Regions from separate parts of the Streptomyces sp. NPDC127097 genome, predicted to be linked through region 2. Evidence: predicted binding sites of a transcription regulator. Region 2 holds the regulator's gene; the other holds the start of a gene.
What was found. Region 2 encodes HrcA, which represses chaperone genes, less so after heat shock. Its sites were predicted from a motif close to TTNGCACTCNGNNNNNCNGAGTGCNAA; they were not measured.
Positions count from the first base shown of each region.

Region 1 (11,841 bases), on a different contig from region 2:
CGCGGGACTGCATCGCGCCCAGCGAACCCATGCCGCGGTACGACTTGAACTGCTTGCCGTTGATGAAGACCATCTCGCCGGGCGACTCCTCGCAGCCGGCCAGCAGCGAGCCCAGCATGACCGTGTCCGCACCGGCCGCGATGGCCTTGGCGATGTCACCGGAGAACTGGAGCCCGCCGTCACCGATCAGCGGCACGCCCGCGGCGTTCGCGGCCTGCGCGGCCTCGTAGATCGCGGTGACCTGCGGTACGCCGACACCGGCGACGACGCGGGTGGTGCAGATGGAGCCGGGGCCGACACCGACCTTGATGCCGTCGGCGCCCGCGTCGATCAGCGCCTGGGCGCCGTCGCGGGTGGCGACATTGCCGCCGACGACATCGACGCTGATGTTGGACTTGACCTTGGCGATCATGTCGAGGATGCCGCGGCTGTGGCCGTGCGCGCTGTCGATGACGAGGAAGTCGGCACCGGCCTCGACCAGCGCCTGCGCCCGCTCGTACGCCTCGCCGCCGACGCCCACCGCGGCACCGACGACCAGCCGGCCCTCGGCGTCCTTGGCGGCGTTCGGGTACTTCTCCGCCTTGACGAAGTCCTTGACGGTGATCAGGCCCTTGAGCACACCCGCGTCGTCGACCAGCGGCAGCTTCTCGATCTTGTGGCGGCGCAGCAGCTCGATGGCGTCCTCGCCGGAGATGCCGACCTTGCCGGTGACCAGCGGCATCGGCGTCATGACCTCGCGGACCTGACGGCTGCGGTCCATCTCGAAGGCCATGTCGCGGTTGGTCACGATGCCCAGCAGCTTGCCCGCGGCGTCCGTCACCGGCACCCCGCTGATGCGGAACTTGGCACACAGCGCGTCGGCATCGGCGAGCGAGGCGTCCGGGCGGACCGTGATCGGGTCGGTGACCATGCCGGACTCGGAGCGCTTGACCAGGTCGACCTGGTTGGCCTGGTCCTCGATGGACAGATTGCGGTGGAGCACGCCCGCGCCGCCCTGCCGCGCCATCGCGATGGCCATCCGCGCCTCGGTGACCTTGTCCATCGCCGCGGACAGCAGCGGGATGTTCACCGTGACGTTGCGCGAGACCCGGGACGCGGTGCTCACCGCGTTCGGCAGCACCTCCGACGCACCCGGCAGCAGCAGCACGTCGTCGTATGTCAGCCCGAGCATGGCGAATTTGGCGGGCATACCGTCGACGTTGTCACTCATGACACCTTCCCCAATGCTCTTGCCTCAGCGCGGACTCCCATGCTAACGGCCTAATGGGGTGGCCCATTCCACGAGCGATGAGGGCCTCGTCACTTGTGCTTTTCTACGGTGACATCCGGCCGTGTTCGACCGGGAACCGCTACTGCTCGGCCAGCGCCCGCAGCCTGCTCAGCGCACGGTGCTGGGCCACCCGCACCGCACCGGGAGACATCCCCAGCATCTGTCCGGTCTCCTCGGCCGTCAGCCCGACGGCGACCCGCAGCAGCACCAGCTCACGCTGGTTCTCCGGGAGATTCGCCAGCAGCTTCTTGGCCCACTCGGCGTCGCTGCTCAGCAGCGCCCGCTCCTCGGGGCCGAGGGAGTCGTCCGGCTGCTCGGGCATCTCGTCGGACGGCACGGCCGTGCTGCCCGGATGCCGCATGGCGGCCCGCTGGAGATCGGCGACCTTGTGGCCGGCGATCGCGAAGACGAAGGCTTCGAAAGGCTTGCCGGTGTCGCGGTAGCGCGGCAGCGCGCAGAGCACCGCGACACATACTTCCTGCGCCAGATCCTCGACGAAGTGCCGGGCGTCACCCGGCAGCCGCGACAGCCGGGTACGGCAGTAGCGCAGGGCGAGGGGGTGCACATGGGCCAGAAGATCGTGGGTGGCCCGCTGGTCCCCCTCTACGGCGCGTGCGACGAGATCGCCGATTTCCTGCTTCCCGTCATCGCGCATCGGACCATGGTGCCTTGGCGCCGCGCGATCCGCGGCATCAGGTCCGCACTTGTGCACTGAAGCGTTATGAGCGGCAGGTGCGCCGGCTGATGTCATGTCCTGCGCCCTCCCCTCGTGCCCGACCGGCCCGTCCCCGAGGAACTCCATACTCCCAAGGATGCGGCACCGCGCGGCGAATCGGACCGCCGTCGTACGCCGACGGTCGCGGGGCGCTCTGCCGCCCCGCCCGCCACACGGCGGGCGGGGACCTTCACTCCCCCGCATCGCTGCACGTCACAACGCCTTAGCGGACCAGTCCCCAGCGGAAGCCCAGGGCCACCGCATGCGCCCGGTCCGAGGCGCCGAGTTTCTTGAAGAGGCGCCGGGCGTGGGTCTTGACCGTGTCCTCCGAGAGGAACAGCTCACGGCCGATCTCGGCGTTGGAGCGGCCGTGACTCATGCCCTCCAGCACCTGGATCTCGCGCGCGGTGAGCGTCGGCGCGGCCCCCATCTCGGCGGACCGCAGCCGGCGCGGGGCGAGCCGCCACGTCGGATCCGCGAGCGCCTGGGTCACCGTCGCCCGCAGCTCGGCGCGCGAGGCGTCCTTGTGCAGATAGCCGCGGGCACCGGCGGCGACCGCGAGCGCGACCCCGTCCAGATCCTCGGCCACCGTGAGCATGATGATCCGGGCGCCCGGATCCGCGGACAGCAGCCGGCGCACGGTCTCGACACCGCCGAGACCGGGCATCCGTACGTCCATCAAAATCAGATCCGAACGATCCGCACCCCAGCGGCGGAGGACTTCCTCGCCGTTGGCCGCGGTCGTCACGCGCTCGACGCCGGGCACGGTCGCAACCGCCCGACGGAGCGCCTCTCGGGCAAGCGGGGAGTCGTCGCAGACGAGGACGGATGTCATGACCGCCCTCCGCAGCTGATGCGCGTCACCTTGAGCCTCCAGGCTGGTACGTATCGTCACCTGAGCGATTGACGGCCCTCGGACATTTGCCCGGGGTCTACCTCTGCCAACCGCCTCCGCACTCTCAACGACGGTCACTCGAAAGAGTTACGGCTTCGGCGACCGAGTTCAGCACGCTCCGTGAGGAGCCGGATACGCAGACGACTCAAGGGGCGACCGGCATCCGCGCGTGCACCCTATGCCCTATTTGGCTCTCTTTCTTCCATTTTCGTGGCGACTATGACTAGATTCGCAATGAGTCATATTTACATCTACTTCGACAGTAGATGTACCGTCGTGAGCACCGAGCCCGAATCAGCATCGCTTCGAGGGGACAAGCAATGGCAGATTTCTCCCGCCTCCCGGGCCCGAACGCGGACCTCTGGGACTGGCAGCTGCTGGCCGCCTGCCGTGGCGTGGACAGCTCGCTGTTCTTCCATCCCGAAGGTGAGCGCGGAGCGGCCCGCAGCGCGCGTGAGACATCGGCGAAGGAGGTCTGCATGCGCTGCCCGGTACGGGCCGAGTGCGCGGCGCATGCACTGGCCGTCCGTGAGCCCTACGGGGTGTGGGGCGGACTGACGGAGGACGAGCGCGAGGAACTCATGGGCCGGGCCCGGCACCGGCTGGTCCCCGCCTCTTCCATGACCGGCCACCCGGGCGCCTCCGGCGCCTGACACCCCGGGAGCGGACCGCTCCTGAAGAAACGTTCCTGCACGGCGGCCGGGTCCAAAGGCCCCGTGCCGTCAGCGCCCCGCGGCGTCCACCAGCTTGTCGAGCGTGGCCTCGACGGCGGGGACCTGTGCCAGATCCGGCAGGGTGAGCGCGACGATCTCGCGATGCACGGCAGGCTCCAGACGGACCGCCGTGGCCCCCTTGGGACGCACCGACGCGAGGGTGAGCTCCGGCAGCGCGGCGACTCCCAGACCGGCCCCGACCAGGCCGATGACCGCCGGATAGTCGTCCGTCGCGAAGTCGATCCGCGGGGTGAAGCCCGCGCTCTCACAGACCTCCACGAGATGCCTGCGGCAGCGGGGACAGCCCGCGATCCACGGTTCGTCGGCCAGCTCGGCGAAGCGCGCGACGCCCGCCTTCGCCAGCCGGTGGCCGGCCGGCACCAGCCCGACCAGCCGGTCCGCCAGGATCGGGCGCACCACCAGGTCGTCCCACTCCGCACCGGCCGCCGGGTCCGCGCCGCGCACCTCGGGGTAGCGGAAGGCCAGCGCGATCTCGCAGTCACCGTTGCGCAGCATCTCGATCGAGCGCGGCGGCTCGGCCTCGACCAGCGAGACCCGGGTGCCCGGATGCGCGGCGCGCATCGTCGCCAGGGCCGTCGGCACCAGCGTCGAGCTGCCGGAGGGGAACGACACCAGCCGCACCCGCCCTGCGCGCAGGCCCGCGATGGCGGCGATCTCCTCCTCGGCGGCGGTGAGCCCGGCCAGGATGCCGACGGCGTGCCGGACGAGCGCCTCACCCGCCTGGGTCAGCCGCATCTCGCGGCCCGCGCGGACCAGCAGCGGGGTGCCGGCGGACTGTTCCAGCGCCTTCATCTGCTGGCTGACGGCCGGCTGGGTGCAGCCCAGTTCGCGCGCGGCGGCCGAGAACGAGCCGGTCCTGGCGACGGCGCGCAGCACACGGAGGTGACGGGCCTCGATCATGTTTCGAGCATAAGCGCCGCTTGGATCGATCGGGAAAAATTGCGTCATGGCTTTTGGGGAACACGGCTAGCGTGAGCGATGGCGCGCACGAGCTGGGACGACGTCCACGGAGCCGGTCCCGGAGCGCGTCGCACGACCGAGCAACGGAGCACCGTATGAAGCTGCTGAGCGTGAATCTGGGGCGGCCCACCCCGTCCCGGCACACCGACGCCGAGGGCGGTACGGGCATCGACAAGCGGCCCGTGGACGGCCCGGTGGCGGTGGCCGCCCCCGGACCCAAGGGCGTCGGCGGCAGCGGGCTGGCCGGTGACGCGGTGGTCGACCTGCGCCATCACGGCGGCGACGACCAGGCGGTGTACGCCTATGCCCGGGAGGATCTGGACGACTGGCAGCGGGAGCTGCGCCGCGAGCTGGCCAACGGGGCGTTCGGCGAGAACCTCACCACGTCGGGCGTCGAGGTCACCGGTGCCCTCATCGGCGAGCGCTGGCGGGTGGGTCCGCGGCTGCTGTTGGAGGTGAGCGGTCCGCGGATCCCCTGCCGCACGTTCCAGGGGTGGCTCGGCGAGCGGGGCTGGCTGCGACGGTTCACCCAGGCCGCGGTGCCCGGTGCGTATCTGCGGGTGATCGAGCCGGGCGAGATCCGCGCCGGGGACGCCGTCGAGGTGGCGCACCGGCCGGATCACGAGGTGACGATCGGGATGGTGTTCCGGGCCCTGACGACCCGGCGGGAGCTGCTGCCGCGGCTGCTGGAGGCGGGGGCGGCGCTGCCGGAGGAGGCACGGCGGAAGGCGCGGAAGTACGCGGAGCGGGCGGCGGGTTGAACGGGCCCGCCGGGCGCGGGGCGGTGGGGCCCGGAGCGGGGCGGCGGAGGATCTGCCTCCGGTGGGCCGTGGGGCGGCCGCGCCACCGGGGGTTGGGGCTCGGGCGGCGTGCCCGGGGCGGATAGCGTGCCCGTATGACGACTGCATTGATCACGGGAGCGACGGCGGGCATCGGGGCGGCGTTCGCCCGGCGGCTCGCGAGTGACGGCCACAGCGTGGTGCTGGTGGCCCGCGACGAGAAGCGACTGCGCGAGCAGGCCACCGAGTTGCACGACCGGCACGGCATCGAGGCGGAGGTGCTGAGCGCCGATCTCGCCACCGAGGAGGGCATCGCAGCCGTCGAGGCCCGGCTCTCGGACACCAAGCACCCGGTGGACCTGCTGGTGAACAACGCCGGTTTCGGCAACAAGGGCGAGTACCTCGAGGTCTCGATGGCCGATGAGCTGACGATGCTCAAGGTGCACTGCGAGGCGGTGCTGCGGCTGACCACGGCCGGGGTGCGCGGGATGCGGGACCGGCGGCGCGGCGCGGTGGTCAATGTGGCGTCGGTGGCGGCGTTCGTCCCGCGGGGCACCTACGGCGCGAGCAAGGCGTGGGTCGTGCAGTTCACCCAGGGGGCGGCGCGCGATCTGGCGGGCAGCGGCGTGCGGTTGATGGCGCTGTGCCCGGGGTTCGTACGGACCGAGTTCCACGAGCGGGCCGGGATGGGGACGGAGAACATCCCCGGGTGGATGTGGCTGGACGCGGACAAGCTCGTCGACGCCGCGATGAAGGACCTGACGCGGGGGAAGTCGCTGTCCATTCCGGATCCGCGGTACAAGGCGCTCATGGGCGCGGTGAAGCTGGCGCCCCGTGGCGTGCTGGGGGGACTGACGTCCCGTACCGGCCGTAAATACGGGCCCCGCTGACGCCGGGTCAGCCGGCCCGTTGCCGAGGGCGGCGCCGGGGTGGTGCCATGGCCGTGGCGCGCGGGGCGGGGCGGTGGGGCGCGAGGACGGTGCACCCACGGGTCCGCCCCCCGCGGAACGGCACAGGACGCACAGCGACGCGAACCGGCCGGCGACGCGCGACGCGGGACGAGCGGGGCGCGACGGCGGGCGACCGCGAAGGAGGTCCGTTCAGCACTATGCACCCCACCTCTGACAGTCCCCCGGGACCTGCGGAAACGCCACCGGTCCGGCCCGGCGTACTGCTGTCGATGGGGCCGGGCGTCGCCGGCCGGCTCCTCGGCGCCCGTCACCACACCCGGCTCGCGGCCCTGGCCCGTACGGACCCGCACCTGGTCGCCCACGATCTGGCCGACCCCACCCCCGAGGTCGCCGCCGCCCTCGCCGGCGCCGAGGTGCTGCTCACCTGCTGGGGCGCGCCACCGCTCACCGAACGGGTGCTGGCCGCGGCCCCCCGGCTGCGGGCCGTCGTGCACGCCGCCGGATCGGTCAAGCACCACCTCACCGACGCCTGCTGGGACCGCGGTATCGCCGTCAGTTCGGCCGCCGCCGCCAACGCCCTCCCGGTCGCCGAATTCACCCTCGCCGCGATCCTCTTCGCCAACAAGCGCGTGCTGCACGCCGCCCACCGCTACCGCGGTCTGCGCGCGCCCCACGACTGGCCGGACGAACTCGCCGGGGCCGGCAACTACCGCCGCACCGTCGGCGTCATCGGCGCCTCCCGCATCGGCCGCCGGGTCATCGAGCTGCTGCGCCCGTTCGACCTGCGCGTCCTGCTGTACGACCCGTATGTGGACGCCGCCGAGGCCACCCGGCTCGGCGCGGCCCCGGTGCCGCTCGACGCGCTCTGCGCCGACAGCGACCTCGTCACCGTGCACGCCCCGCAGCTGCCCGCCACCCGCCATCTGCTCGGCGCCCGGCAGCTGGCCCTGATGCCGGACGGCGCGACCCTGATCAACACCGCCCGCGGCTCACTGGTCGACCAGGCGGCCCTGCTCCCCGAACTGGTCACCGGCCGGCTGCACGCGGTCCTCGACGTCACCGAACCCGAACTCCCGCGCCCCGGTTCGCCGTTGTACGACCTGCCGAACGTGCTGCTGACCCCGCATGTGGCGGGCTCGCTGGGCACCGAGCTCCACCGCCTGGCCGACCACGCCCTCGACGAACTCGAACGCTACGGCCGGGGCCGCCCGTTCCTCGCGCCCGTACGGCGGGAGGAGCTGCACCACTCGGCGTGAACCGGGCCCGGCCGGCGGGGAGTCGGCGCCCGGCAGGGCCCCGCCCGCGCGCCGGAAACCCGAAGACCCGGCCCCCGCCAAGCGGGAACCGGGTCTCGGGTGAAGCAGCCCGACGTCAGCCGAGGTGACGGCTCACGTCAGTGCGCGACGACGGGCGTCAGTGCGCGTGGCCGTGACCGTGACCGGCCTCCGGCTCCTCCTCGGCGGGCTTCTCGACGACCAGGGTCTCGGTCGTCAGCAGCAGCGAGGCGATCGACGCGGCGTTCTCCAGGGCGGAGCGGGTGACCTTGACCGGGTCGATGACGCCGGCCTTGACCAGGTCGCCGTACTCGCCGGTGGCGGCGTTGAAGCCGTTGCCCTTGTCCTGCTCGGCGACCTTCGCGGTGATGACGTAGCCCTCGAGGCCGGCGTTCTCCGCGATCCAGCGCAGCGGCTCGACGACGGCGCGGCGGACGACGGCGACACCGGTGGCCTCGTCGCCCTCCTTGCCGAGGGAGCCCTCCAGCACCTTGCCGGCGTGGACCAGCGCGGAGCCACCACCGGAGACGATGCCCTCCTCGACCGCGGCGCGGGTCGCGGAGATGGCGTCCTCCAGACGGTGCTTCTTCTCCTTGAGCTCGACCTCGGTGGCCGCACCCACGCGGATGACGCAGACGCCACCGGCGAGCTTGGCGAGGCGCTCCTGGAGCTTCTCGCGGTCCCAGTCCGAGTCGGTGGTCTCGATCTCGGCCTTGATCTGGGCCACGCGACCGGTGACGTCCTCGGCCTTGCCGCCACCGTCGACGATGGTGGTGTCGTCCTTGGTGACGGTCACCCGGCGGGCGGTGCCGAGCACGTCCAGACCGGCCTGGTCGAGCTTGAGGCCGACCTCCTCGGCGATGACGGTGGCACCGGTGAGGGTGGCCATGTCGCCGAGCATCGCCTTGCGGCGGTCACCGAAGCCGGGGGCCTTGACGGCCACGGCGTTGAAGGTGCCACGGATCTTGTTCACGACCAGGGTCGACAGGGCCTCGCCCTCGACGTCCTCGGCGATGATCAGCAGCGGCTTGGAGGCACCGGCCTGGATGACCTTCTCCAGCAGCGGCAGCAGGTCCTGGATCGAGGAGATCTTGCCCTGGTGGATCAGGATGTACGGGTCCTCGAGGACGGCCTCCATCCGCTCCTGGTCGGTGACCATGTACGGCGAGAGGTAGCCCTTGTCGAAGGCCATGCCCTCGGTGAAGTCCAGCTCCAGACCGAAGGTGTTGGACTCCTCGACGGTGATCACACCGTCCTTGCCGACCTTGTCCATCGCCTCGGCGATGAGCTCGCCGACCTGCTTGTCCTGCGCGGACAGACCGGCCACGGCGGCGATGTCGGACTTGTCGTCGATCGGACGGGCGGTGGAGAGAAGCTCGTCGGAGACGGCCTTGACGGCGGCGTCGATGCCCTTCTTCAGGGCGGCGGGGGAGGCGCCGGCGGCGACGTTGCGCAGACCCTCGCGGACCAGCGCCTGGGCCAGCACGGTGGCGGTGGTGGTGCCGTCACCCGCGATGTCGTTGGTCTTGGTCGCCACCTCCTTGACGAGCTGGGCGCCCAGGTTCTCGTACGGGTCGTCGACCTCGACCTCACGGGCGATGGTGACACCGTCGTTGGTGATGGTCGGCGCGCCGAACTTCTTGTCGATGACGACGTTGCGGCCCTTGGGGCCGATGGTCACCTTGACGGTGTCGGCAAGCTTGTTGACGCCGCGCTCAAGGGCGCGACGGGCGTCCTCGTCGAACTTCAGGATCTTCGCCATGGGTTGCTTCAAGTCCTCTCATTGCGATCCTCGGCCACGACGTGGGGACCGCTGTCGCTCAAACGAACTGCGCCCCTGCCCCGGGTTGATTAGACGCGGGAACCAGGGGCGCAGATCACGGCAAAACTGGGTGACTTACTTCTCGACGATCGCGAGAACGTCGCGAGCCGAGAGAACGAGGTAGTCCTCGTTGTTGTACTTCACCTCGGTGCCGCCGTACTTGCTGTAGAGCACGACGTCGCCGACCTTCACGTCGAGCTCGACGCGCTTGCCGTCCTCGACCCGGCCCGGGCCCACGGCCAGGACGACGCCCTCCTGGGGCTTCTCCTTGGCGGTGTCCGGAATGACCAGGCCCGACGCCGTGGTCTGCTCGGCGTCGAGCGGCTGGACCACGATGCGGTCCTCAAGCGGCTTGATGGCAACCTTGGAGCTGGTGGTCGTCACGATCCGACCTCCCCCTTCGGAGATCTCACGGGGTTAACTGTCTGAGGTGGCGACCAGGTGGATCCGTCGTCGCGGGTGCCGGACCTGCCCGTCGCTGTGTCTGGCACTCCCCACTGGAGAGTGCCAACGCCGAGACTATGACGCGGTTAGCACTCGGTCAAGCGGAGTGCCAGCGCGGCGGGGAGCTCTTCCCGCGACGCCGGTTGACCAGCCGTACGCGGCCCCGCTTTCCCGGCCGTACGTAGCCCCGCTTTCCCGGCCGTACGCGGCCCCGTTTCCCCGGCTCGCCCGCCTTCGGCGATCATGGTCATCTACAGCGGGGGCGGGGCGGGTGACGAGGCAGGCAGCTTCCCGCCAAATCGGACATGCCTTCCCCTTCCCTCGCAACCACGCCCTCGGCTGCCTCGTCTACTTCCTCGATTGCCTGGCCGACGAACCGGGCCCGCACCCGGCCGGCCGGCGGCCTCGACGAGATGGCGGAGGAATAGCCGTGCGTGCACCGACCAGAGTTCCCCGGAAGGCCCGGGTGCCGGAGAGGGATGTCGAGCGCACCATGACGTTCGCCGCGCTCGCCCAGGCCCCGGACCGTCGGAGAACCGAGGCCCGGCTGCTCGCCCTCGTCGTCCTGATCACGGTCTTCGGCTACACCTACACCGGCCTGTCGATGAACGGCCGGCTCCCCGCCGGACTGGCCCTCTTCACCGTCAGCATGCTGTTCATGACGCTGGTCCCGCATCTGGTCCTGCGCCGCTACGCGCCCCGCGCCGATCCGCTGATCCTGCCGCTGGCCACCCTGCTGACCGGGATCGGCCTGGTGCTGCTGCACCGCCTGGACCTCACCTACGCCCAGACGCCCCGGCTCAAGACGGCCCAGGCGGCCAACGGCCAGCTGCTGTGGACGGTGATCGGGGTGGTGGTCTGCCTCGCCATCCTGCTGGTGCTGCGCGATCACCGCATCCTCCAGCGCTACATCTATCTGACGATGGTGATCGCGCTGGTGCTGCTGATGGCCCCGGCCTTCTTCGGCGCCGATATGTACGGCGCCAAGCGCTGGATCCTGCTGGGGCCGCTGTCGTTGCAGCCCGGTGAGTTCGTGAAGATCATGATCTCGGTGTTCTTCGCGGGCTATCTCACCGTCAACCGCGACGCCCTGGCACTGGCCGGCCGCCGCGTCATGGGCATCCAGCTCCCCCCGGGACGGCAGCTCGCGCCGATCTTCACGATCTGGGCGGTCAGCCTGCTGGTGCTGATCTTCGAACGGGACCTGGGCACCTCGCTGATCTTCTTCGGCGTCTTCGTGATCATGCTCTACATGGCCACCGACCGCACCAGTTGGGTGGTCTGCGGCCTGCTGATGGCCACGGCCGGCGCGGCCGTGGTCGGCTCCCTCGAACCACATGTCCACGGCCGGGTCACCGCCTGGCTCGACCCGATGCGCGCGTTCACCAAGGCGGGTCAGGCGGAGCACATGTCCGACCAGCTCGCCCAGGCCCTGTTCAGCTTCGGCAGCGGCGGCATCAGCGGCAGCGGCCTCGGCCAGGGCCACCCCGAGCAGATCGGCTTCGCCGGCAACAGCGACTTCATCCTCACCACCGTCGGCGAGGAGCTGGGCCTGGCCGGAGTGATGGCCGTGATCATGCTCTACGTACTCCTGGCCCAGCGCGGCCTCCGGGTCGGCCTGAGCGCCCGCGACCCCTTCGGCAAACTCCTCGCGGTCGGCCTCTCCGGCGCGCTCCTCCTCCAGGTCTTCGTCGTCGCCGGCGGCGTCACCGGCCTCATCCCCCTCACGGGCAAGGCCCTCCCCTTCCTCGCCAAGGGGGGCTCCTCGTTGGTCGCCAATTGGGTCATGGTGGCCTTGCTGTTGCGGATCAGCGACCGTGCGCAACGCCGGCGTGAGCCGGCTTAAATACTTCCCACGTTTTCGCTGCGCTTTGCTGCGGCCGACGTTTGTGGCTTCCCCGCCGTTGCGCCTGCGGCGGGCGGTGCCGCTGCGCGGGGCTGTCGGCTGCGGTGACGGGCCTCCGCGGGTGGGGGTTGGCCTAGGTGGTCCGGTGCGGCCCGTAGGGCCCGGTTATGGCTTACGGCGGCCAGCCCCCA
Region 1 covers NZ_JBHXFI010000104.1:1,686-13,526, forward strand. The annotation lists gene guaB (IMP dehydrogenase) at 1-1,210, opposite strand, end outside; gene ACFWJW_RS37110 (sigma-70 family RNA polymerase sigma factor) at 1,350-1,925, opposite strand; gene ACFWJW_RS37115 (response regulator transcription factor) at 2,209-2,820, opposite strand; gene ACFWJW_RS37120 (WhiB family transcriptional regulator) at 3,201-3,533, shown strand; gene ACFWJW_RS37125 (LysR family transcriptional regulator) at 3,603-4,514, opposite strand; gene ACFWJW_RS37130 (MOSC domain-containing protein) at 4,670-5,335, shown strand; gene ACFWJW_RS37135 (SDR family NAD(P)-dependent oxidoreductase) at 5,470-6,243, shown strand; gene ACFWJW_RS37140 (hydroxyacid dehydrogenase) at 6,462-7,520, shown strand; gene groL (chaperonin GroEL) at 7,678-9,300, opposite strand; gene groES (co-chaperone GroES) at 9,436-9,744, opposite strand; gene ACFWJW_RS37155 (FtsW/RodA/SpoVE family cell cycle protein) at 10,298-11,650, shown strand.
Region 1: a site for HrcA is predicted at 9,891-9,917, ahead of groES (co-chaperone GroES). Genes of this name have one in related genera too.

Region 2 (11,340 bases):
ACCGGCCGCCCTCGGTGGCCCACCTCTTCCTGGAGCGGGTGGCGGCCACGCCCGACATCGAGGCATATCGCCATCCCGTCCCCCCGGCCGCGGGCCAGGGGCCGGACGACTGGAAGGCGATCAGCTGGGCCCAGGCCGCGGAGCGGGTCTACGCCGTGGCCGCCGGGCTCATCGCGCTCGGCGTACACCCCGAGGAGCGGGTGGCCCTGGCCTCGAACACCCGCGTCGAGTGGATCCTCGCCGACCTCGGAGTGCTCTGCTCCGGCGCCGCCACCACCACGGTCTACCCCAGCACCAACGCCGAGGAGACCGCGTACATCCTGTCCGACTCCGGGAGCCGGGTGCTGATCGCGGAGGACGCCGGTCAGCTCGCCAAGGCCCGTGAGCGGCGGGCAGAACTGCCCGAGCTGGCGCATGTCGTCGTCATCGACGAGACGGGCGCGGAGCCCGCCGAGGGCGATCCGGAGGGCTGGGTGCTCACCCTCGCCGAGCTGGAGAAGCGCGGCACCGCCTATCTGGAGGAGCACCCGGAGTGCGTCAAGGAGCGGGTGGGCGCGCTGCGGGCCGACCAGCTGGCGACGCTCATCTACACCTCCGGGACCACCGGCCGTCCCAAGGGCGTCCGGCTGCCGCACGACTGCTGGTCGTACATGGCCCGCGCGATCCAGTCGACGGGCCTGGTCCATGAGGACGATGTGCAGTACCTCTGGCTGCCGCTGGCGCATGTCTTCGGCAAGGTGCTCACCGCCGGGCAGATCGCGACCGGCCAGGTGATCGCCGTGGACGGCCGGGTCGACAAGATCATCGACAATCTGCCGGTGGTCCGGCCCACATACATGGCGGCCGTGCCGCGGATCTTCGAGAAGGTCTACAACGGGGTCGCGGCCAAGGCTCGCGCGGGCGGCGGCGCCAAGTACAAGATCTTCCAGTGGGCGGCCGAGGTGGCCCGCGAGTACGCCAAGGTCTCGCAGGACAACTTCCGCCGCACCGGCAGCGCCTCGGTGCCGTTCGGGCTCGGCGCCAAGCACAAGATCGCCGACGCCCTCGTCTACACCAAGCTGCGCGAGGCGTTCGGCGGCCGGCTGCGCGCCGCGGTCTCCGGATCGGCCGCGCTCTCGCCGGAGATCGGCTACTTCTTCTCCGGCGCCGGTATCCACATCCTGGAGGGCTACGGCCTGACGGAGTCCAGCGCCGCCAGCTTCGTCAACCCCGGCGAGGCGTACCGCACCGGAACGGTCGGCAAGCCGCTGCCCGGCACCGAGGTGCGGATCGCCGAGGACGGCGAGATCCTGCTGCGCGGCCCCGGCATCATGCAGGGCTACCACGGCCTGCCGGACAAGACCGCCGAGGTCCTGGAGGAGGACGGCTGGTTCCACACCGGCGACATCGGCGAGCTCTCCCCGGACGGCTATCTGCGGATCACCGACCGCAAGAAGGACCTGATCAAGACCTCGGGCGGCAAGTACATCGCGCCGGCCGAGGTGGAGGGCCAGTTCAAGGCGGTCTGTCCGTTCGTCTCCAATGTGCTGGTGCACGGCGCCAACCGGAACTTCTGCACCGCGCTGATCGCCCTCGACGAGCCGACCATCCTGACCTGGGCGGCGGAGCACGGCCTGGGCGGCAAGAGCTACGCCGAGGTCGTCGCCACCGACCAGGTCCGGGAGCTGATCGACGGCTATGTCGAGCGGGTCAACGAGGGGCTCCAGCGCTGGCAGCAGATCCGCAAGTTCCGGCTGCTGCCGCGTGACCTGGACATCGAGCACGGCGAGGTGACCCCGAGCCTCAAGATCAAGCGGCCCGTGGTGGAGCGGACGTTCAAGGACCTGCTCGACGACATGTACACGGGGGCGCGCGAGGCGTAGCCCGTACGGGACGGCGATCCGGGCAACGGCGATCCGGGACGGCGGTACGGGACGGGCCGGTCGGTTCCCGCCTCGACTCGTACCGCCGGGCCGGTCGGCTCCGCCCCGTGCCGATGGGCCGGTTGGCTCCGCCCCGTACCGGTGGGCCCGCCCCGTCCCGCCGTACCGGTGCGTCCGCCCGTCCCGCCGTGCCCGCGACTCCGGCCCCGTCGGCCAACTCCCGCGGTACGTCAGCCGAATTGATGGCTGCGACCACCCACTTCTGTGACTCAGTGCTTATGGCTGCGCTCGTTCTGTCACTCTGTCGGTGGCGCATCCGGCGCCGTAGCGGAGCTGGGCGGGAGTTGCTCAATGAGGACGACAACTTCGTCTCCACGGGACGACGACGTCACGGCGGCGCGCACGACGAGGACGGACGGGTTCGCCGGCGGACCCGCGGCCGGGGCCGCCGACGGTCCCGCGGCCCGTTCCCGCCGGGCCAGCCTGCCCGGTGATCCGCGGGCCGCTGCCGCCGCCCGGCGCTTCGTCCGGGCCACCTTCGCCGACTGGACCGGCCGGCGGCTGACCGGTGCGGAGGGCCTGACCGGCCGGCTCGCCGACGCAGCGGAGCTGCTGGTCAGCGAGTTGGTGACGAACGCGGTCGTGCACGCGGGCACCACCGTCGAACTGCGCTGCCGGCTGGACCCGGCGGCCGGGCGGGACGCGGACACGGAGCCGTACCGGGGCCGCGACCGGGAGCCGTACGAGACGGCGCACCGGGAAGCGGCGGCCGCCCCGGGAGCCGGCGCCGACGACGCCTGCGGCCCCGGCATCCTCATCGAGGTCTCCGACCACCACCCCACCCAGCCGGTCCGCGCCCGTGCGGAGAGCGCCGCGTCCGAGAACGGCGGGCACGGGCTCCAGCTGATCAGCGCGGTCGCCGAATCCTGGGGTGTCACCTACCGCCGGGCCATGAAGACCGTCTGGTTCCGGCTGCCCGTGGGGGCCGCGGACGGCGCCGGCCGGCCCGAGCCGGAGATCGTCCTCGACAACCAGCTGCTCCAGCGCGAGCTGCGGGCCGCCGAGCTCCTCGCCCCGGCCCCGCGCCGCGCCGCCCGCCCGGAACCCGGCAGCGGCCGGGCCGACAACGGCGCCCTCTCCTTCCTCGCCGAGGCGTCCGATCTGCTCTCCGGTCAGCTCGACGCCGACCAAGTCGCCGCCCTCGCCGCCCAGTTGATCGTGCCCCGGCTCGCCGAGTGGTGTGCGGTGTGGCTGTACGACGGCGACGGCGGCGCACCCGGCCGGGGGATCGCCCAGGCCGGTGACGAGCAGCGGCTCGCCGGCGTCTGGCACACCAGCGAGAGCCGGATCGACGCGCTGCGCACGGCGCTGGAGAAGCAGCCGCCGGAACTTCCGGGCGGCGGCGCGTCCGGCGGCGCACCGGGCGTCGTGCCCTGGCCCTGGCCCTACGAACCGGGCGGCTACGGCCCCGGCGGCGCCGCACTGGCCTGCCCCCTGGTCGCCGGCGGCCGGCGGCTCGGCACCCTGCTCCTCGGCCGGGGCGGGCTGCCGCACTTCCCCGACGAGGTGGTCGCGCTGATCGAGGACCTGTGCCGCCGGGTCGCCCGCGCGGTCGCCACCGCCCGCGCCTACAGCCGCCAGGAACGCATCAGCCAGGTCCTTCAGCGCCGGCTGCTGCCCCGGGGGCGGGCGCGGGTACCCGGGGTGGAGTCGGCGGTGGTCTACGAACCGCGCGAGGGCGCCTGGGCGGGCGGCGACTTCTGGGACCTCTTCGACGCCGGCGACGGCCGCTGGTGCTTCGCGCTCGGCGACGTCTGCGGCAGCGGCCCGGAGGCGGCCGCGGTGACCGGGCTGGCCCGGCCGGTGCTGCGGCTGCTGGCCCGGGACGGCTTCGGGGTCGCGGCGGTGCTCGACCGGCTCAACAAGACCATGGCCCGGGAGGCCGCCGACTCGGTCGCGGCGGTCGCGGCGGCGGTGGCGGCGGCCGGTGCCGGGGCGGAGGCGCCGGTCGAGATCCGCGAGGAGGGCGAACAGGCCCGCTTCCTGTCCCTGCTCTACGGCGAGATCGTCCCCTACCCCGGCGGCTCCGGCGGCGCCCGCTGCACCCTCGCCAGCGCCGGCCACCCGCTGCCGCTGGTGCTGGGCACGGACGGCGCCGTCCGGGTCGTCGCGGCGCCGCAGATGCTGCTGGGGGTGGTCGAGGACGCGGCGTACGTCAGCGAATCGTTCGACCTCTGCCCCGGGGAAACGCTTCTGTGCGTCACCGACGGGGTGACCGAGCGGCGCTCGGGGCGGCGGCTCTTCGACGACGAGGACGGCCTGGCCACCGCCCTCGCCGCGGGCGCCGGCCTGGGCGCCACCGCCCTCGCCGACCACATCCGCCGCACCGTCCACGCCTTCGGCCCCACCCCGCCCGACGACGACCTGGCCCTGCTGGTCCTCCAGGCGTCGGGGCCCGGGGTGTCCTGAGGCACAGCGGCGCCGGACGGGCACCGCCCCGCCATGACGGACAATGGATCCCATGCCTTCCGCACTGCCTGATGGTGAGCCGATGCCCGAGGACGGGGCGCTGCCCGGTCATGACGCGGCCGGGGCCGCCGGGCGCCCCCTCGGCTTCTATCTGCATGTGCCGTACTGCGCGACCCGCTGCGGCTACTGCGACTTCAACACCTACACCGCGAGTGAGCTGCGCGGCTCCGGCGGCGCCCTGGCCTCCCGGGACAACTACGCCGACACCGTCGTGGACGAGATCCGGCTGGCCCGCAAGGTGCTGGGCGACGACCCGCGCCCGGTCGAGACGGTCTTCGTCGGCGGCGGTACCCCGACCCTGCTGCCCGCCGCCGACCTCGGCCGGATGCTGGCCGCGATCCGCGAGGAATTCGGCCTGGCGCCCGGCGCGGAGATCACCACCGAGGCCAACCCGGAGTCCGTCGACCCCCGCTACCTCGACGCACTGCGCGCGGGCGGCTTCAACCGGGTCTCCTTCGGCATGCAGAGCGCCCGGCAGCACGTCCTGAAGATCCTCGACCGGACGCACACCCCGGGCCGCCCCGAGGCATGCGTCGCCGAGGCCCGCGCCGCCGGTTTCGACCACGTCAACCTCGATCTGATCTACGGCACCCCGGGCGAGACCGACGACGACTGGCGCGCCTCCCTCGACGCCGCGATCGGCGCCGGCCCCGACCATGTCTCCGCCTACGCCCTGATCGTCGAGGAGGGCACCCAGCTGGCCCGCCGGATCCGCCGCGGCGAGGTCCCGATGACCGACGACGACGTCCACGCCGACCGCTACCTGATCACCGACGAACGCCTCGCCGCGGCCGGTTTCACCTGGTACGAGGTCTCCAACTGGGCCACCACCGACGCCGCCCGCTGCCGCCACAACGAGCTCTACTGGACCGGCGCCGACTGGTGGGGCGCCGGCCCCGGCGCCCACAGCCACGTCGGCGGCGTCCGCTGGTGGAACGTCAAACACCCCGGCGCCTACGCCCAGGCCCTCACCGAGGGCCGCTCCCCGGGCGCCGGCCGCGAGCTCCTCTCCGCCGAGGACCGCCGCGTCGAACGCATCCTCCTGGAACTGCGCCTCGCGGACGGCTGCCCCCTGGACATCCTCGCCCCGGCGGGGGCGCGGGCGGCGGCGCGAGCGCTGGCGGACGGCCTGCTGGAGCCCGGTCCGTACGAGGCCGGCCGGGCGGTGCTGACGCTCCGGGGGCGGCTGCTGGCGGACGCGGTGGTGCGGGATCTGGTGGACTGATCACCCGGCCGAGGGATCTCACCCCAGAGACCCCGCCCACCGGGCAACGCCGTCCCTAGGCTGCGGGCAATTCGTCAGCAGGCAAGGGTAGTTGGGTGGTTGGCCACAGTGCGCGATCAGCATATCGAGGAGTACTTCGCGGAGTTCGAGCCTCCGGAGGGTCTCCGGGCGGAGCTCCTGCGCCGGGAAATCCTGCTGAGCGGCGGGACGGATATCGTCCACAACAGGATCGTCAGCGAGGTGCTCGGCCAGATTCCGCGCGACCGCTGGCGCGGATTCGCGACACAGCACCTCGCGTTCCCGGGGGAGGCCAGCAAGCCGCAGCCCGACCTGGTGGTGATGGAGCGCGGACGATGCGGGCGCTCCGGATGGCTCGTGCCCGCTTCGGACGTGACGCTGTTGCTCGAGGTGGTCTCCCTGCGCAGCGCGGACCGCGACTACGGCCTGAAGCGCTCCCTCTACGCCGCCGGGGGTGTCCCCGGGTACTTGATCATTGACCCGTACGACGCCCGCTGCGTCCTGCTCTCCGAGCCCGTCGGCGCCGGTGAGGAGGCCGACTACACGGTGCAGCGGATCACCGAGTTCGGCGTCCCCGTGCCGCTGGAGCCGCTCGGCACCGAGCTGGACACCACCGACTTCGGGACCCTCCCCAACGTCAGGCCCCACCGCCGCCCGTGACGAAGTCGATCAGCTCCTCCACCCGCCCCAGCAGCGCCGGCTCCAGGTCCTTGTAGGAGCGTACGCAGGAGAGGATCCGCTGCCAGGCGGCGCCGGTGTTCTCCGGCCAGCCCAGTGCCCGGCAGACGCCCGTCTTCCAGTCCTGGCCGTGCGGGACGGCGGGCCAGGCCGGGATACCGACCGAGGACGGTTTCACCGCCTCCCAGATGTCGATGTACGGGTGGCCCACCACCAGCGCATGATCACCGGTCACCCCGGCCGCGATCCGGGACTCCTTCGAGCCGGGGACGAGATGGTCGACGAGGACGCCGAGGCGGGCGTCCGGGCCGGGGGAGAAGCCGCGGACGATGGCGGGCAGGTCGTCGACGCCCTCCAGGTACTCCACGACGACGCCCTCGATGCGCAGGTCGTCGCCCCACACCCGCTCCACCAGCTCGGCGTCGTGCCGGCCCTCCACATAAATGCGCCCGGCGCGGGCGACCCGTGCGCGGGCGCCGGGGACGGCGAGGGAGCCCGATGCCGTGCGTGCCGGACCGCTCGGCGCCGGCGCGCCCTGGGGGCGTACCAGCGTGACCACCTTGCCCTCCAGGAGGAAGCCGCGTGGCTCCATGGGAAAGACGCGGTGCTTGCCGAAGCGGTCCTCCAGGGTGACGGTGGGGCCCTGCGCCGTCTTCTCGCAGCGGATCACCGCGCCGCAGAAGCCCGAGGTGACCTCCTCGACGACCAGATCGGGTTCCGCGGGGACCTCGGGCGCGGGGCGCTGCTTCTTCCACGGCGGGGTGAGGTCGGGGCTGTAGTGCCTGTTCTGCATCGAGTGGGGCCTGTTCTCTGCGGGTGGTCGGTGTTTCGGCCGGGGGTCCGGGGGTCGCCCCCGGAGGATGCAGTCACGGCGGGGTGAGGTCGGGGCTGTAGCGCTTGCTCTGCATGGGGGCCTGTCTCGTGAGGTCGGCGGACGGGTCAGGAGGGAGCGACGCCGAAGCGGGCGGCGAGGGCGGCACGCTGGGCGCGGACGAAACCGGCGTCCACCACGGCGCCGTGGCCGGGCACGTACCGTGCGTCCTCGCCGCCGAGGGCCAGCAGCCGGTCCAGTGCGCCGGGCCACCGCTGCGGCAGCGCGTCCGGGCCCGCCTGGGGCTCGCCGGACTCCTCGACCAGATCGCCGCAGAAGACGATCTCGGGGGACCCGCCCCGGCCCGGTACCAGCACCGCCAGATCGTGCGCCGTGTGACCGGGGCCGACATTGGCGAGCAGCACCTGCCGGTCGCCGAGCTCGACGGTCAGCTGGTCGTGGACGTGGTGGTGCGGGGCGACCAGCAGATCGGCGGCCTCGGCGGCCGCCTCGCGGTCGACACCGTGCCGTATCGCGTCGTGCCGCAGCTCGTCCTTGCCGCGGCGCAGCAGCTCGCCCAGCCCGGCCGCGCCGAAGACCTGGACGCCCGCGAAGGCGGCGGTGCCCAGGACATGATCGAAATGCGGGTGGGTGAGCGCGACATGCGTCACGTTCCGGCCCAGCACACCGCGGATCGCACGCCGCAGATCCGCACCGTCGCGCAGGGTCGCGCCGGTGTCGACGATCATGACGCCGGTGGTCCCCGCGATCACGCCGATCGTCTCGTCCCAGCCCGGCATCCGGCGTCTGGCGACACCGTCACCGAGCTGTTCCCAACCGGCCTCTTCCCAAGACGTGTGCATACCGAGACGCTAGCGCCATCGCGATAGCGTTGCCCGACAGATCGACCGAACACGGTCACCGGGCGGGTGCTGTGTGCGGCCGCCCTTGCCGAGTCCGTGCTACTCGGCCGTACACTGGCTCAAGGTCTGGCACTCGGCCCGTGTGAGTGCCAGGAGAGTCGAGACGGCGGACGGCCGGGCTGGAGGTGCGCGGGATGCTCAGTGAACGCAGGCTCGAAGTGCTGCGCGCCATCGTCCAGGACTATGTCGGGACGGAGGAGCCGGTCGGCTCCAAGGCCCTGACCGAACGCCATCAGCTCGGCGTCTCGCCGGCCACCATCCGCAACGACATGGCCGCCCTGGAGGACGAGGGTTTCATCGCCCAGCCGCACACGAGCGCCGGGCGCATCCCGACCGACAAGGGCTACCGCCTGTTCGTCGACAAGCTGGCCGGTGTGAAGCCGCTGTCCAGCCCGGAGCGGCGGGCGATCCAGAACTTCCTGGACGGCGCCGTCGACCTCGACGACGTGGTGGGCCGCACGGTCCGGCTGCTGGCGCAGCTGACCCGGCAGGTCGCGGTCGTCCAGTACCCGTCCCTGACCCGGTCCACGGTCCGGCACGTCGAGCTGCTGGCCCTGGCCCCGGCCCGGCTGATGCTGGTGCTGATCACGGACACCGGGCGGGTCGAGCAGCGGTTGATCGACTGCCAGGCGCCGTTCGGCGAAACCTCCCTGGCGGACCTGCGGGCCCGGCTCAACAGCCGGGTCGTGGGGCGCCGGTTCGCGGATGTGCCGCAGTTGGTGCAGGATCTCCCCGAGTCCTTCGAGCAGGACGACCGCAGCACGGTCTCGACAGTGCTGTCGGTGTTGCTGGAAACTCTGGTGGAGGAGACCGAAGAGCGGCTGATGATCGGCGGCACCGCCAATCTCACGCGCTTCGGGCACGATTTTCCCCTGACCATCCGGCCGGTGCTGGAAGCCCTTGAGGAGCATGTGGTGATGCTCAAGCTTCTCGGTGAGGCCAAGGACTCGGGCATGACCGTACGCATCGGGCATGAGAATGCCCACGAGGGCCTGGCGTCCACATCGGTCGTCACGGTCGGCTACGGTTCGGGCGACGAGGCAGTCGCCAAACTCGGCGTGGTCGGACCGACCCGCATGGACTACCCCGGAACGATGGGAGCGGTACGCGCAGTGGCACGTTACGTCGGACAAATCCTCGCGGAGTCGTAAGTGGCCACGGATTACTACTCGGTCCTCGGTATCGGACGCGACGCCTCGCAGGACCAGATCAAGAAAGCCTTCCGCCGGCTGGCGCGTGAGCTGCACCCGGACGTGAACCCGGATCCGAAGACCCAGGAGCGGTTCAAGGAGATCAACGCCGCTTACGAGGTGCTCTCGGACCCGCAGAAGAAGCAGGTCTACGACCTCGGCGGGGACCCCCTCTCGCAGGCGGGCGGCGGCCAGGGCGCGGGCGGCTTCGGCGCGGGCTTCGGCAACTTCTCCGACATCATGGACGCGTTCTTCGGCACCGCGTCGCAGCGCGGGCCGCGCTCGCGCACCCGCCGCGGCCAGGACGCCATGATCCGGCTCGATGTCGAGCTGACCGAAGCGGCCTTCGGCACGACCAAGGACATCCAGGTCGACACCGCCGTCGTCTGTACGACGTGCAGCGGCGAGGGCGCGGCGCCGGGCACCTCGGCGCAGACCTGTGACATGTGCCGCGGCCGCGGTGAGGTCTCGCAGGTCACCCGGTCGTTCCTGGGCCAGGTCATGACCTCGCGGCCGTGCCCGCAGTGCCAGGGCTTCGGCACCGTCGTCCCGACGCCGTGCCACGAGTGCGCGGGCGACGGGCGGATCCGCTCCCGCCGCACCCTGACCGTCAAGATCCCGGCCGGTGTCGACAACGGCACCCGCATCCAGCTCGCGGGCGAGGGCGAGGTCGGCCCCGGCGGCGGCCCCGCCGGTGATCTCTATGTGGAGATCCACGAGCTGCCGCACCCGGTCTTCCAGCGGCGCGGCGACGATCTGCACTGCACGGTCACCATCCCGATGACGGCGGCGGCGCTGGGCACGAAGTGCCCGCTGGAGACGCTCGACGGGGTCGAGGAGATCGATGTCCGGCCCGGTACCCAGTCCGGCCAGTCGATCCCGCTGCACCAGCGCGGGGTGACCCATCTGCGCGGCGGTGGCCGCGGCGACCTCATCGTCCATGTCGAGGTGCAGACGCCCACCAAGCTCGACCCCGAGCAGGAGGAGGCGCTGCGGCGGCTGGCCAAGCTCCGCGGTGAGGAGCGGCCCACGGGGCAGTTCCAGCCGGGGCAGCAGGGGCTGTTCTCGCGGCTGAAGGACGCGTTCAACGGGCGATAGCCCAGGTCGGCCCAGGGTCCGCGGAGCTTCCCCGGGCCCGCGTGGCAGCCACCGCCCCCGTTCGGGGCGAGGCGGTGGGCGTGACACGATGTGCTCATGCCCACCGCACCGACCGATCTCTGCCGCTACCCGATCGTGCAGGCCCCGATGGCGGGAGGCGGCTCCGGACCCGAGCTGGCCGCCGCCGTCTGTGCGGCCGGCGGTCTCGGCTTCCTCGCCGCCGGCTACAAAACCGCCGACGGGATGTACCAGGAGATCAAACAGCTGCGGTCGCTGACCGACCGGCCCTTCGGCGTCAACCTCTTCATGCCGCAGCCCTCCCTGGCCGACGGCTCCGTGGTCGAGGTCTACCGCGAACAGCTCGCCGGCGAGGCCACCTGGTACGAGACCGAACTCGGCGACACCGACGGGCCCATCGACGACGGCTACGAGGCCAAGCTCGCGATACTGCGCGAGGACCCGGTGCCGGTGGTGTCCTTCACCTTCGGCTGCCCCTCGCGCGCCGTCCTCGATGCGTTCGCCAAGGTCGGTACGTACACCATTGTCACGGTCACCACCGCCGCCGAGGCACAGGCCGCGCAGTGGTCGGGTGCGGACGCGGTGTGTGTGCAGGGCGTGGAGGCCGGCGGCCACCAGGGCACCCACCGGGACGATCCGCACGCGGACGGGACCGGCGCGGGGCTGGGGCTGCTGGCGGCGCTCGGGCAGGTCCGGGAAGCCGTGCAGATTCCGATGATCGCCGCGGGCGGGCTGATGCGCGGGTCGCAGATCGCGGCCGTGCTGGCCGCCGGGGCGACCATGGCGCAGCTGGGCACCGCCTTCCTCGCCACCCCCGAGTCGGGCGCCAACCCGCTGCACAAGCAGGCGCTGACCAACCCCCTGTTCACGCATACGGAGTTGACCCGGGCGTTCTCCGGACGGCCGGCCCGCGGGCTGGTCAACCGCTTCCTGCGCGAGCACGGCCCGTACGCCCCGGCCGCCTACCCGGCCGTCCACTACCTCACCT
Region 2 covers NZ_JBHXFI010000016.1:35,708-47,047, forward strand. The annotation lists gene ACFWJW_RS14970 (AMP-dependent synthetase/ligase) at 1-1,862, shown strand, start outside; gene ACFWJW_RS14975 (SpoIIE family protein phosphatase) at 2,214-4,331, shown strand; gene hemW (radical SAM family heme chaperone HemW) at 4,384-5,616, shown strand; gene ACFWJW_RS14985 (Uma2 family endonuclease) at 5,725-6,294, shown strand; gene ACFWJW_RS14990 (DUF3097 domain-containing protein) at 6,272-7,105, opposite strand; gene ACFWJW_RS14995 (MBL fold metallo-hydrolase) at 7,252-7,986, opposite strand; gene hrcA (heat-inducible transcriptional repressor HrcA) at 8,181-9,197, shown strand; gene dnaJ (molecular chaperone DnaJ) at 9,198-10,334, shown strand; gene ACFWJW_RS15010 (nitronate monooxygenase) at 10,431-11,340, shown strand, end outside.